4 regions of the Exiguobacterium sp. s78 genome follow, and region 2 is predicted to be linked to each of the others. Evidence: riboswitches for the same ligand, from Rfam matches in the RefSeq annotation. Region 2 holds a riboswitch; each other region holds the start of a gene.
What was found. Region 2 has a riboswitch for S-adenosylmethionine ahead of KNQ18_RS13450 (amino acid permease). Riboswitches for the same ligand answer to the same signal wherever they lie in the genome.
Positions count from the first base shown of each region.

Region 1: linked by a shared signal. The riboswitch ahead of metK (methionine adenosyltransferase) and the one ahead of KNQ18_RS13450 (amino acid permease) in region 2 are both predicted to bind S-adenosylmethionine.
Region 3: linked by a shared signal. The riboswitch ahead of msrA (peptide-methionine (S)-S-oxide reductase MsrA) and the one ahead of KNQ18_RS13450 (amino acid permease) in region 2 are both predicted to bind S-adenosylmethionine.
Region 4: linked by a shared signal. The riboswitch ahead of KNQ18_RS01275 (methionine ABC transporter ATP-binding protein) and the one ahead of KNQ18_RS13450 (amino acid permease) in region 2 are both predicted to bind S-adenosylmethionine.

Region 1 is NZ_JACSNB010000001.1:512,837-515,979, reverse strand. Features, by position in the region: gene metK (methionine adenosyltransferase) at 33-1,241, opposite strand; SAM riboswitch class I at 1,370-1,496, opposite strand; gene pckA (phosphoenolpyruvate carboxykinase (ATP)) at 1,731-3,143, shown strand, end outside.
Region 2 is NZ_JACSNB010000003.1:71,083-74,225, forward strand. Features, by position in the region: gene KNQ18_RS13445 (polysaccharide pyruvyl transferase family protein) at 1-1,167, shown strand, start outside; SAM riboswitch class I at 1,276-1,377, shown strand; gene KNQ18_RS13450 (amino acid permease) at 1,455-2,858, shown strand; gene mmuM (homocysteine S-methyltransferase) at 2,833-3,143, shown strand, end outside.
Region 3 is NZ_JACSNB010000002.1:294,969-298,111, forward strand. Features, by position in the region: gene KNQ18_RS12905 (MFS transporter) at 1-153, opposite strand, end outside; gene KNQ18_RS12910 (winged helix-turn-helix domain-containing protein) at 168-767, opposite strand; gene msrA (peptide-methionine (S)-S-oxide reductase MsrA) at 998-1,528, opposite strand; SAM riboswitch class I at 1,623-1,726, opposite strand; gene KNQ18_RS12920 (M20 metallopeptidase family protein) at 1,789-2,967, opposite strand; gene KNQ18_RS12925 (putative quinol monooxygenase) at 3,045-3,143, shown strand, end outside.
Region 4 is NZ_JACSNB010000001.1:260,335-263,477, forward strand. Features, by position in the region: gene KNQ18_RS01265 (MetQ/NlpA family ABC transporter substrate-binding protein) at 1-263, opposite strand, end outside; gene KNQ18_RS01270 (methionine ABC transporter permease) at 291-956, opposite strand; gene KNQ18_RS01275 (methionine ABC transporter ATP-binding protein) at 946-1,959, opposite strand; SAM riboswitch class I at 2,044-2,149, opposite strand; gene KNQ18_RS01280 (aminotransferase class I/II-fold pyridoxal phosphate-dependent enzyme) at 2,212-3,143, opposite strand, start outside.

The DNA.
Region 1 (3,143 bases), on a different contig from region 2:
GAAAACCCGCGTAGGGTTTTCGGACTTTTTGATTATACGAAACGTTTTGCTTGTTCTTCAAGAACTGCTGCTTTATCTGTTTGCTCCCATGGAAGCTCAACATCTGTACGACCGAAGTGACCGTATGCAGCTGTTTGACGATAAATCGGACGACGGAGATCAAGCATGTTGATGATTCCAGCCGGACGAAGATCGAAGTTTTCAGCAACCAATTCAACGAGTTGTGCTTCAGGAAGTTTTCCTGTACCGAATGTATCAACCGCGATTGATACCGGGTGCGCGACACCGATTGCGTATGCGAGTTGAACTTCTGCTTTGTCTGCAAGACCTGCAGCAACGAGGTTCTTCGCGACATAACGTGCTGCGTATGCAGCTGAACGGTCGACTTTTGTTGGATCTTTACCTGAGAATGCTCCACCGCCGTGGCGTGCGTATCCACCATACGTATCAACGATGATCTTACGACCAGTCAATCCAGCATCTCCTTGTGGTCCGCCGATGACGAAACGACCAGTTGGGTTGATGAAGAATTTCGTTGCTGCGTCGATGTATTCAGCCGGGATGACCGGTGTGATGACGTGTTCTTTCAAATCAGCTTGGATTTGCTCAAGCGTGACTTCTTCTGCGTGTTGTGTCGAGATGACGATCGTATCGACACGAACCGGCTCGTTGTTCTCGTTGTATTCGACCGTGACTTGTGTTTTTCCGTCCGGACGAAGGTAGTCGAGTTGACCGTTTTTACGCACTTCTGCCAAACGGCGTGCGAGACGGTGTGAAAGCGAGATTGGAAGTGGCATGAGTTCTGGTGTTTCTTTCGTTGCATAACCGAACATGAGACCTTGGTCTCCTGCACCGATTGCATCGATTTCTGCATCAGACATGCTACCTTCACGTGCTTCAAGTGCTTGGTCGACACCAAGAGCGATGTCTGCTGATTGCTCATCGATTGATGTCAATACAGCACATGTGTCCGCGTCGAAACCGTATTTCGCGCGTGTGTAGCCGATTTCACGAATTGTTTCACGAACGACTTTTGGAATGTCGACGTAAGTGGATGTCGTGATCTCACCTGCAACGAGAACGAGACCTGTTGTAACAGAAGTTTCTGCTGCAACACGTGCGTTTGGATCCGCTGCGAGGATTGCATCAAGAATTGAATCCGAAATTTGGTCACAGATTTTATCTGGATGACCTTCAGTGACTGACTCCGACGTGAATAGTCGGCGATTAAGGTTTGTCATGTATGACCCTCCCAAAAAAGAATTTGACGGTGTACTCATTTCCCCTAGTTGAGTGGGACGGTAAAATGAAAAAAACCTTTCCAAGTCCAAAAAATGGTCAGGGAAAGGTTGTGCGTTCTTCCTTTACCCTCTTATCGTTCGAAGTGTTTACTTCGCTTCAGGAGAGCACCTTTTCCCTCATTAATATGTGAATTAATGTAGGACGGTTGCCGGGTTTCTTCGGGCCTTGTTCCCTCCACCTGCTCAGAATAAGAGTATCCGTTACGAATTACATGATATAAAGTTGTACCTACTCTGTCAAGCAAGGTTTCAAATTCTAGTCGAAACTTTTTGAAAGAGATGTTAAACTGTTAATGCTGAAAGCGTTTCCAGATAAATAGAAATCAGCATCAGAAAATGATTGCTCTCTCTTTAGTATGTCATATATAATAAATGTGTCATACTAAATACAGTGAGCCAAAACCAACGTAGGGGAAAGGTGGGGTCAGGATGCCGATGACGGTCCTGAATATCGAAGAACTACTCAAGAAAGAGCATGTGTTCAAACAACTATCTGTTGCTGAACTAGTCGAACATGCGATTCGAAACGAAGAAGGTGTCCTTGCTGAGAACGGCGCATTATCTGTAGAAACGGGGAAATTTACAGGTCGTTCACCAAAAGATAAGTTCATCGTCCGTGATTCTTCCTGCGAGTCTCACATTGATTGGGGTCATGTCAACCAACCGATGGATGGAGACAAATTTGAACAATTGTTGCAAAAGGTTCTTCGTTACATGAACGAAGCCGATCAGCTCTATTACACAGAAGCTGCTGCTGGGGCAGATACGCACTTCACCCTTCCGGTCCGTGTGCTCACACAATATGCTTGGCATAACCTGTTTGCCAAACAACTCTTTTTACGCGAGTATCCTGAAGTGGCTGCCTTCGAACCGTTCACGGTCGTCTACGCGCCACATTTCAAAGCAGATCCTGCCGTTGACGGAACGAACTCCGAGACGTTCATCGCCATGTCATTCGAACACCGGATCGTCTTGATCGGTGGAACCGAATATGCGGGCGAAATCAAAAAATCCATCTTTTCCGTCATGAATTACCTCTTGCCACAAGAAAATGTCCTTTCGATGCACTGCTCGGCAAACGTCGGACACGAAGGCGACGTCGCCTTGTTCTTCGGTCTATCCGGTACTGGTAAGACCACCCTCTCAGCAGACGATAGCCGTCAATTGATCGGAGACGATGAGCATGGTTGGTCGCACGACGGTGTCTTCAACATCGAAGGTGGATGTTATGCAAAGACCGTTAACTTATCACGCGAAAAAGAACCGCAAATCTTTGACGCGATCCGTTTCGGAACCGTCCTTGAAAACGTCGTGCTCGACGAAGCCCGTCACCCTGATTACGATGACACATCGTTGACGGAAAATACGCGTGCTGCTTATCCGATCACAGCGATTGATAATATCGCTGTTCCTTCACGTGCTGGTCATCCGAAGACGATCGTCTTCTTGACGGCCGATGCGTACGGTGTTTTGCCTCCGATCAGTAAATTGACGAAAGAACAAGCGATGTATCACTTCCTATCAGGATATACATCAAAACTCGCCGGAACAGAACGCGGTGTCACGGAACCGGAAGCAACATTCTCAACATGCTTCGGTTCACCGTTCCTTCCACTGATGCCTGAAAAATATGCGACGATGCTCGGCGAATTGATTGATCGTCATGGTGTCACTGTTTATCTCGTCAACACAGGCTGGACAGGTGGTGCTTACGGAACAGGTAGTCGTATGAAGCTATCGTATACACGGACGATGGTCAATGCTGCCGTCAACGGCACACTCGCAACGATTCCAACAGAAGAACATCCGATTTTCGGACTTCATATGCCACTTGAAGTTCCA
Region 2 (3,143 bases):
ATTCCAGTCGTCGTCATCGGTGTAGGGTTACGTGCACCGTTTGAACCAGACTTAGATGGTGGATTCCCATTCGATGAAGATGTCAAAGCGTTCGTCAGTGCCGTTCTCGAGCGCTCGAGCATGCTAGGTCTTCGCGGGGAGATCACGTCGAAATACTTAACACGTCTTGGTTTCCGCGAAGGGATTGATCATCGCGTTATCGGATGTCCTTCGATGTACGCGTTCGGTCGTGATTTGCACATCCGTGAAACGAACATCACACCTGAGTCGATGATTACGGTCAACTCGTCACGTTTGGCACCACAAAACGTTCTTGATTTCATTACGCGCGGGATGGAAGAGTATCCGAATCACTACTTCATTCCACAGTGGATGAAGGAACTGAAGTTGACGTATACAGGGACGCACCCGATCGCAGATCTTTCAGTGACGAACTATCCGGTGAAGATGTCGGATCCTGCTTATATGAACGATCGGGTTCGTTTCTTCTTGAACGCACAGACATGGTTTGATTTTATCGGTCAAGCAGACCTCAGTTTTGGAGCTCGTTTACACGGAAACATCACAGCGACACTTGCGGGTACGCCGAGTATCCTCATTCCAAAAGATGCACGGATGCGCGAATTGACGGATTACCATCAGTTGACGCACATTTGGGCGAACGACATCAAAGCGGATACACAATTATCCGACGTCGTAGCAAATGCTGACTTCCAAAGTCCGGCACGTGTTCAAGCGCGTAACTTCGACAACTTCGTTGACTTCTTGAACGTGAACAATCTTGAGCATATTTATCAAGAGACGAACTATCCTGAGAATGTACCGTTTGACCGTCAAATGGCGCAAACCGAGTTGCTCCCACCAGTCCAGCCGATTTCTGGCGTAAGTCTTGAGGAAGCAGTCGCTCGTTTTGAACGGTTCTTCCCGGAACAAGAGAAGAAGATTGCGGATGCGCAAAAACAAACAAAAGCACAATTAGCTGAAAAAGATAAGAAAATCAAAGCATTGCAGAAACAAACAGGAACGGCTCAAAAGGATCAAGAGATTGCGGCACTCAAAGCGCAACTGGCTGCCCAAACGAAGAAAATGAAGCATCAGCAAGGAACATTGAACCGGAAAGCGGTTCGTGCAGCCTTGAAAACAGCGGATTTATTCGCTAAAAAGTAACCCTTTAAACATTCCGGATCGATACGATGCGGAATGTTTTTTTGATAGAAGTATTCTGAATTGTGTTGACAATTTGAAAAAGACTTGATAGGGTTATGAACAATTACATACTTATCCAGAGAGGTGGAGGGACTGGCCCTATGAAACCTCAGCAACAGGTCGAAAGATACTGTGCTAATTCCTGCGGGTGCTGCACCCGATCGATAAGATTTCCGAATTGTCGACCGACGCATCCGTGAGGATGCGTTTTTTGTTTGAAATAGGTGGAATGAGGAGGAAATGGATTCATGAAAACGAGCGGAGCATTTCGACGCAAGATGGAATCACGTCATTTGATCATGCTGTCGTTAGGTGGTGTCATTGGAACCGGATTATTTTTAAGTACAGGTTATACGTTGGAACAAGCAGGACGTGTCGGAACGATTTTATCGTATTTGATTGGGGCCGTCGTCGTTTACTTAGTCATGTTAAGTCTCGGTGAACTCGCCGTGCACATGCCGGAAACCGGATCATTCCATAAATACGCAACGAAGTACATCGGGCCCGGCACCGGTTATACAGTGGCCTGGCTCTACTGGCTGACGTGGACGGTCGCCCTTGGTTCAGAATTCACGGCAGCAGGCATTTTAATGCAACGTTGGTTCCCGTCGATTCCTGTATGGGTGTTCAGCGCATTGTTCGCTGCGATGATCCTTGGTATCAACGTCTTGAAGGTTCGTGTGTTTGCTGAAGTCGAGTTTTGGTTTTCCGCCATTAAGGTCGTGACGATCATTGCTTTCATTTTACTCGGTGCGGGAGCAATCGTCGGCTTCATTCCACTGCAAGATGGTAGCCCGGCTCCATTCTTTTCTTCGTTAACCGAAGGCGGGTTGTTCCCAAATGGCGCTTTCGTCATCTTCATGACGATGCTTGCCGTGAACTTTGCTTACTCGGGAACGGAACTAATCGGTGTCGCAGCGGGTGAAGCAGTCGATCCGAAACGGACGATTCCGCTTGCGATCCGGACGACAATTTTGCGACTCGTCCTCTTTTTCGTCGGTACGATCATCGTGTTAGCCGTCTTATTACCAACGGATGGGAAAGGTGTACTCGAAAGTCCGTTCGTCGCCGTGTTTGAACGGATCGGAATTCCGTATGCGGCAGACGTGATGAACTTCGTCATTTTGACAGCGATCTTGTCGGCAGCGAATTCTGGACTTTACGCCGCCTCTCGGATGCTCTGGTCGCTTGCGAACGAACGCATGATTCCACGCTTCTTCGCCCAGGTGACGCCAAGTGGGGTTCCACTTCGAGCCGTATTGTTCAGCATGCTTGGCGGAGGACTTGCCTTGCTGTCTAGCATCTATGCAGCAGGAAGTGTCTATATCGCGCTCGTCTCGATTTCCGGTCTCGCTGTCGTCGTCGTTTGGATGAGTATCAGCGTTGCCCAGTATCGTTTCCGGAAACAATTCCTCCGTGAAGGGCATACGGTCGACGAATTGGTCTATCGCACACCACTCTTTCCATTTGTACCGATCGCCGCTTTCGTCGTTTGTTTGATTTCTCTGATTGGTATCGGATTTGATCCGACACAACGAATTGCCTTGTATTGTGGTATTCCATTCATCGTGATCTGTTATATCGTTCATGCGTTCACGAATTCTTCTCAGAAACGGAGTGTTGAAGATGTCCCGAATCAAAAATCCAGTTGATCAACGATTACAGGAAGTTCCCTTTCTTATTTTAGATGGTGCCCTTGCAACCGAACTTGAACAGAAGGGATTCGACCTGAACGATCCGCTTTGGTCAGCACGTCTCTTAATCGAAGCACCAGAACAGATCGAACACGTCCATCGTGACTACTTTGAAGTAGGTGCCGATGTCGCGATCACTTCAAGCTATCAAGCAAGTATCGAAGGATTCAAGCAACGTCATATCACGACAGAGGAAGCAAAGGCGCTGATTCGACAAACGGTCACCTTGGCGCAAAACGCACG
Region 3 (3,143 bases), on a different contig from region 2:
TGACGCCTGGTTTAGCGTATGGATGACATACCATTGTTCAACAAACAGATAGGTTGATAGGGAGAGGGCAGAGCACATACCGGACCCCCATAAAAATAAAAAAGATCGATTTTTAAACAGCGATTGTTGCGTATCCATTTCAATAGGCAGCATGTGGCACCTCCGGTTTAGACGTCGTCATTCTCAAATAGTGGTTCATCAATTGCAAAGGCAGTCGTCATGATATAGAAGTGTTTTTTATCTTTTTTGTCTAGTGAAGGGGACCGTGTGAACTCGTCCAATAGAGCACGATATTTTGTAGCAAACTGCCGAAAATCGGCTTCAGACATCGCCAGTTCCTTTTGAAGTGATAAGCTCATCCAGTCCTCGATGTTCGAAGATGAAGGAGAAAAAGTAGCTGTCGGAGCCGTAAGAACGCGTGTCTTTGCCCGGTCTAGTACCTCAAGATACGACTGCCGGGTCGCTTCATTCGTCTCGACGAAGTTCAGTAGATGATCGGCAGGAATGTATCCTCGAGCAATCGCTTGATAGTATTTCAATAGATTGCCGCCCTGTTCTTCCGTACGGACGAGACGAATCAAGTCATGCTTTTCAAGTTCCCGTACGTGATAGAGGACCTTCGCGCGGGATAACGTCAGCAAGTGGGCTAACTGATGTACCGTGTGTGGTTTTTCGACGAGAAACATGAGGATTTTTGTTCGTAACGGATCACTGATCACTTTTAACTGTTCATAGTTCTCTAACATGTGAATCGCTTTTTGTTCCATGCACTGATCTCCTTTTTAACCGGTTAATTTTTATTAACCGTAAAACAAAAGGCTTATTTTGTAAACGATTACAAATTTATGTAAGGGTGTTGGTAAAGAAGACATCATTTTTTTACATACAAAAAAAACTGATTCCACGACATCTCGATCATCCTCCACTTTTTACTGAAAGTAGGGTAAGAACGAGATGTTTGAAATCAGTTTCAGCTACTGTATATGGTTCGAAGTGATTAGACCGTCGTCGTATCTTTCCATTCCTGCTCGATGAAAGCATCGCGACCAGAAGCAGCACGATCTTTTTTATAGTGTTCTGGATTTTTCTTATGGAAGTCTTGATGGTACTCTTCCGCCGGATAAAATTCAGAAGCGGCATCGATCCGCGTCACGATCGGTTGTTTGAAACGATTGCTTGCAGCAAGGGCGTCACGGGAAGCGATCGCTGCTTCGTGCTGTGCATCCGTATGATAGAAGATCGCTGGTGCGTACTGCGTGCCGCGATCTTGGAATTGACCTTCTGCATCCGTCGGATCCGTTTGTGGCCAGTAGAGTTCGAGCAGACGCTCGTACGGGAACAGGCTCGGATCAAACGTGATTTGGACGACTTCGAGATGTCCCGTCGTTCCTGTTTTGACTTGCTCGTATGTCGGATTGTCGACGTGTCCGCCCATGTAACCTGATACGATTCCCTCGATTCCTGGTAATTCTTCAAACGGTGTCACCATGCACCAAAAACATCCACCTGCAAATGTTGCTTTTTCCATCTGTCTCTTCCTCTCCGTGGGAAATCCCCATTGTATGTCTGACAGCGAGAAAACGAAAACGACTCCTTCGCTTGGTTGCAAAAGGAGTCGCCGCTTTTTATCAACCAAAGCTTTCGCTTTGCTGGTCGTAGCACCTTGCTATGCGCAGGTTGCTGGGACGTCATCGATCCAGATCTCTCGGTCCACTCTTGATAAGGGTATATGAAGTTGATGTCATTCGTTATCATTGTTGTGATGATACCATTCACACAGAAATAAAGTCAATCCTTAGGTTTTAAGGCACGTAAAACCGTCGCTCCGAGTGTCTTCGCACCAATCAACAACGCCTGTTCGTTGATTTCGTACTGCGGATGATGCTGTGGATAGTTGACGCGACCGTCCGTATATCCGGAGCCAGTGAAGAAATAACTTCCCGGGACATGTGTTAGATAATGCGCGAAGTCATCCGCAGCCATCATTGGTGTGAGTGCCCGGACGGATGCTTCCGGTAAGAAAGAAGCGGCTTCCTGAACAAGTTTTGTCTCGTCCGGATGATTCCAGAGCGCCGGGTAACCCGTCGTGAAGTCGATTGAATAGGTAGCACCGATGCCGGCACATGTCGTTTTGGCGACAAGATCGACTTCTTGCCGGAGCTGATGCCGCAATGTCTCATTGAACGTCCGAATTTCACCGACGATGCGTGCTTCACCCGTGACGATGTTCGGCGCCGTTCCCGCATGGAAAGAACCAATTGCAAGAACTGCCGGCTCGAACGGGTCGACCCGTCGACTAACGAGATGCTGTAAGTTACAGACGAGCTGCGCTCCAGCGACGAGCGCATCTTTTGTTTTATGTGGTGCTTGGGCATGCCCGCCTTGACCATGAACGATGATTTCGAATTCGTCGATCGCACATAATGTATGTCCTTCCCGAAACCCAATCGTACCAACCGGTAAATCATTTTCGAGATGTGTCGCAAAAATCGCATCGACACCTTCGAGGACACCGGCTTCAATCATTTGGACGGCTCCACCGGGAAAGACCTCTTCACCATGCTGGTGAATGATTCGAATCGTTCCTTGCAATTGATCACGTAACGGATAGAGCGTAGCAGCCAGGGCCATCACCATTGCCGTGTGACCATCATGCCCGCAAGCATGCATGACACCGGGATGGATCGACCGGAAGGCAAGCGTCGTCTCTTCTTGAAGTGGTAAAGCATCGAAATCTGCACGGACCGCAATCGTCGGACCAGGCTGTTTGCCTTCGATCGTCGCGACGACACCACGACCTCCGACGGCTGTTTGATAAGGGATGCCCTGCTCCGCGTAAAAGTTTGCAATTCGTTCTGGTGTGCGGACTTCCTGGAAAGAGAGTTCCGGATGTCGATGAAAATCACGACGTAACGCGATCATCGTCGGTTCGAATTGTTCAAGTGCTTCAAAAAGTTGAGTTTGCATCTTCAAGCTCCTTTGACGTGTGTCTTTTCGTGAAAATGGGTACAGATACAGGTAATCACGAAAGGGGATAATGAAACATGGGAGAAATCGTCGTCAACGCTGTACTTACAATCAAAGCAGGACTTGCGGATCAAGTCTTCCCGATTCTACAAACGGTCTATCATGCCTCACAAAAA
Region 4 (3,143 bases), on a different contig from region 2:
TGTTGGAACAAGTTGGCGTCGATGTTCCCGCTACCGAGGACGATATTCGGTTGGATGTAATCGCTGAACTCGACGATTTCGACTTTATAGCCTTTCTTTTCGAGTTGTGGCTGGATCGCTTGTTTGACCATGTCGCTATACGGACCACTCGTCGCACCAATCTTGATCGTCTTGTCTTTTTCATCAGCACTGCTGTCTCCACATCCCGCGAGGACTCCTGCACCAAGTAAGGCTGTTGCTAAAAAGGCATATCGTTTTTTCATGATTCCACTCTCCCTTTGTATGTATGATTAGCGTTTATCTGTTTTTCGCGCCAGTTGATTGCCAAGTGCTTGAATACTTTGAACGATGACGATGAGCACGACGATCGTCACGATCATGATGAGATTATCGTAGCGATAGTAACCGAAACGGATCGCGAGGTCACCGACACCACCGCCGCCGACGATACCAGCCATCGCTGAGAAGCCGATTAAGCTGATCGTCGTTAATGTGATGCCCTGAATGATGCCAGGGAGTGCTTCCGGTAAGAGGACACTGACGATGATCCGCAAGGGTTTCGCCCCACATGCTTCTGCTGCTTCAATCAAACCAGGCGGAATCTCGCGGAGTGATGTTTCGACAAGGCGCGCGAGAAACGGAATCGCTGCGACACTAAGGCTGACGGACGCTGCCGTCGGACCGATCGTATTGTCGAGTAAGAACTTCGTTAATGGAATGAGGGCAACCAGCAAGATGATGAACGGTAGCGACCGGACGATGTTGACGACGAAGTCAAGAACACGGCGGACGGCAAGGTTTTGAAAAAATAATCCCCGGTCGGTGACGAACAAGAGAATTCCGAGCGGAATCCCGACGACCAATGCGAAAGCAAGTGAAATACCAACCATCCATGCTGTCTCGCCGAGTGCCTTCAAGAGCTCCGGTAACATCGTTTGAATACGATCAAGCCACATCCTGAATCACCTCGAGTGCGTGAAGTTCCGTCGCGAGCCAGTCAAGGGCAGGAGCGATTTGATCGGATGATCCCGTCAAGCTGACAATCAGGACACCGAAGGCGACGTCTTGAATGTAGTCGACCTTGCCGTGCAAGATGCTGACTGAGATATCGTAACGGCGGATCGCTTCTGATAACGTACTTTCACCGGTCTTCTCGCCTGTGAACTGCAAGCGGATGATCTTACCTGGGGTTGCCTGTAAGATGCGTTCCGGCAATTCGATTTGTAATGCCGTATCGACATAATGTTGCGTCACCGGATGCTTAGCTTGACTGAACAAGTCATAGGTTGAGGCGACTTCGACGACTTCACCTTGCGACATGACCGCGACGCGATGGCAAATCTGTTTGACGACATCAATCTCATGCGTGATGAGGACGATCGTCAATCCGAGTCGTTCATTCAAATCCTTCAGCAGTTCAAGAATCTGTAGTGTCGTAACGGGATCAAGAGCGGATGTCGCTTCATCACATAACAAGACGGTCGGATTGTTTGCGAGTGCCCGGGCAATCCCGACGCGCTGTTTCTGCCCACCGCTTAATTGACTCGGGAAGTTCGTCTCAAATCCTTCAAGTCCGACGAGCGAGACGAGTTCGCGAATTCGCTCCGGGAAATCTGCACGTTTGACGCCAGCGGCCTTGAGTGCAAAAGCGATGTTATCCGCGACGTTGCGTGACTGGATCAATTGGAAATGCTGAAAGATCATTCCTGTCCGCAAGCGAAGTTGACGTAAATCTGCTTTTGACATCCCGCCGAGCGAGACACCGTCGACCTTGACGGTTCCTTGTGTTGGATGCTCGAGCCCGTTGATCAGGCGAAGCAACGTACTTTTACCGGCACCAGACTCACCGATGATTCCGAAGATTTCTCCTTTTTGGATCGTCAAATCGACATCCCGTAATGCAAAAATCGGGGTCCGGTCTCGAACGAACCGTTTTGTAATGTGTTTGAATTCAATCATCCGCTCATCTCCTCATACAAAAAAAGTCGCTTTTTCCTAGTAGCAGAGCAACCAGAAAAAAGCGACGAAAGTGTAAGATTTCGTAACTTATCTCTCAGAATGAAAATCATTCTGTAGGATGTGGCACCGTTCCTTACAGGTGGTTGCCGGACGTCGTTGGGCCTAATCCCTCGGTCGCTCTCGATAAGTAGTTATGCTGTTGGGATTTACTTTAACGGAAATGATTCCCATCTGTCAAATGTTTTTTCAGAATTATTCCGCAACAGGTGTCCGGAACAGGTTGAGCGTTCCGATTCGATCGACGGCTTCTTCTAGACGTTCGACGTCAGCAATCAAGCTAATCCGGACGTAGCCTTCACCGTATTCGCCGAAAAATGATCCCGGGGTCACGGCGACGTGTGCTTCGTCAAGTAGATGATCGGTGAAGCTTTGGGACGTGTAACCTTCTGGAACAGGAAGCCAGACGAAGAAGGAACCGCCTGGGCGTGGACCACTCCAACCAATCGCATCGAGTTTTGCGAACAACGCATCGCGTCGTGTTTCATACAAGCTACTTAACTCACGGACGCACGTTTGGTCACTCGTGAGGGCAACGGTCGCCGCATGCTGAATCGGTGTGAAGGCACTGACGTAGAGATGTTCTTGGTATGTTTCGATGCTTGAGATGACGGACGGATTTCCGATCGCGAAGGCAATCCGGAAGCCGGACATGTTGAAGCGTTTTGAGAGTGAGAATAGCTCGATCCCGACGTCTTTTGCCCCTTCCGTCTGCAGGAAGCTTCGCGTCGGACCATCGAAACTGATGCCGCCGTATGCTAAGTCATGGACGACACAGATATCATGGGCATCGGCGAAAGCGACTGTCTGTTCGAAGGCTTCTGCCGTCGCGGTCGCACCCGTCGGATTACTCGGGTAGTTGAGGAACAACATCCGGGCACGCTCGACGTCCGTCGTATCAAGTAAGTCGTAATCCGGTAAGAAGTTATTTTTCTCAAGTAACGGAAGCGTGATCGGGAATGCGCCAGCAAGTGCTGCGCCAGACAGGTAATCCGGGTATCCTGGATCCGGAACGATGACACCTTCTCCAGGGTTGACGATCGTCTGCGGTAAGGCGACGATGCCGGCTTTACTGCCGAGGAGAATTGCGACTTCCGTTGCCGGATCGATTGTGACACCGAATTCAG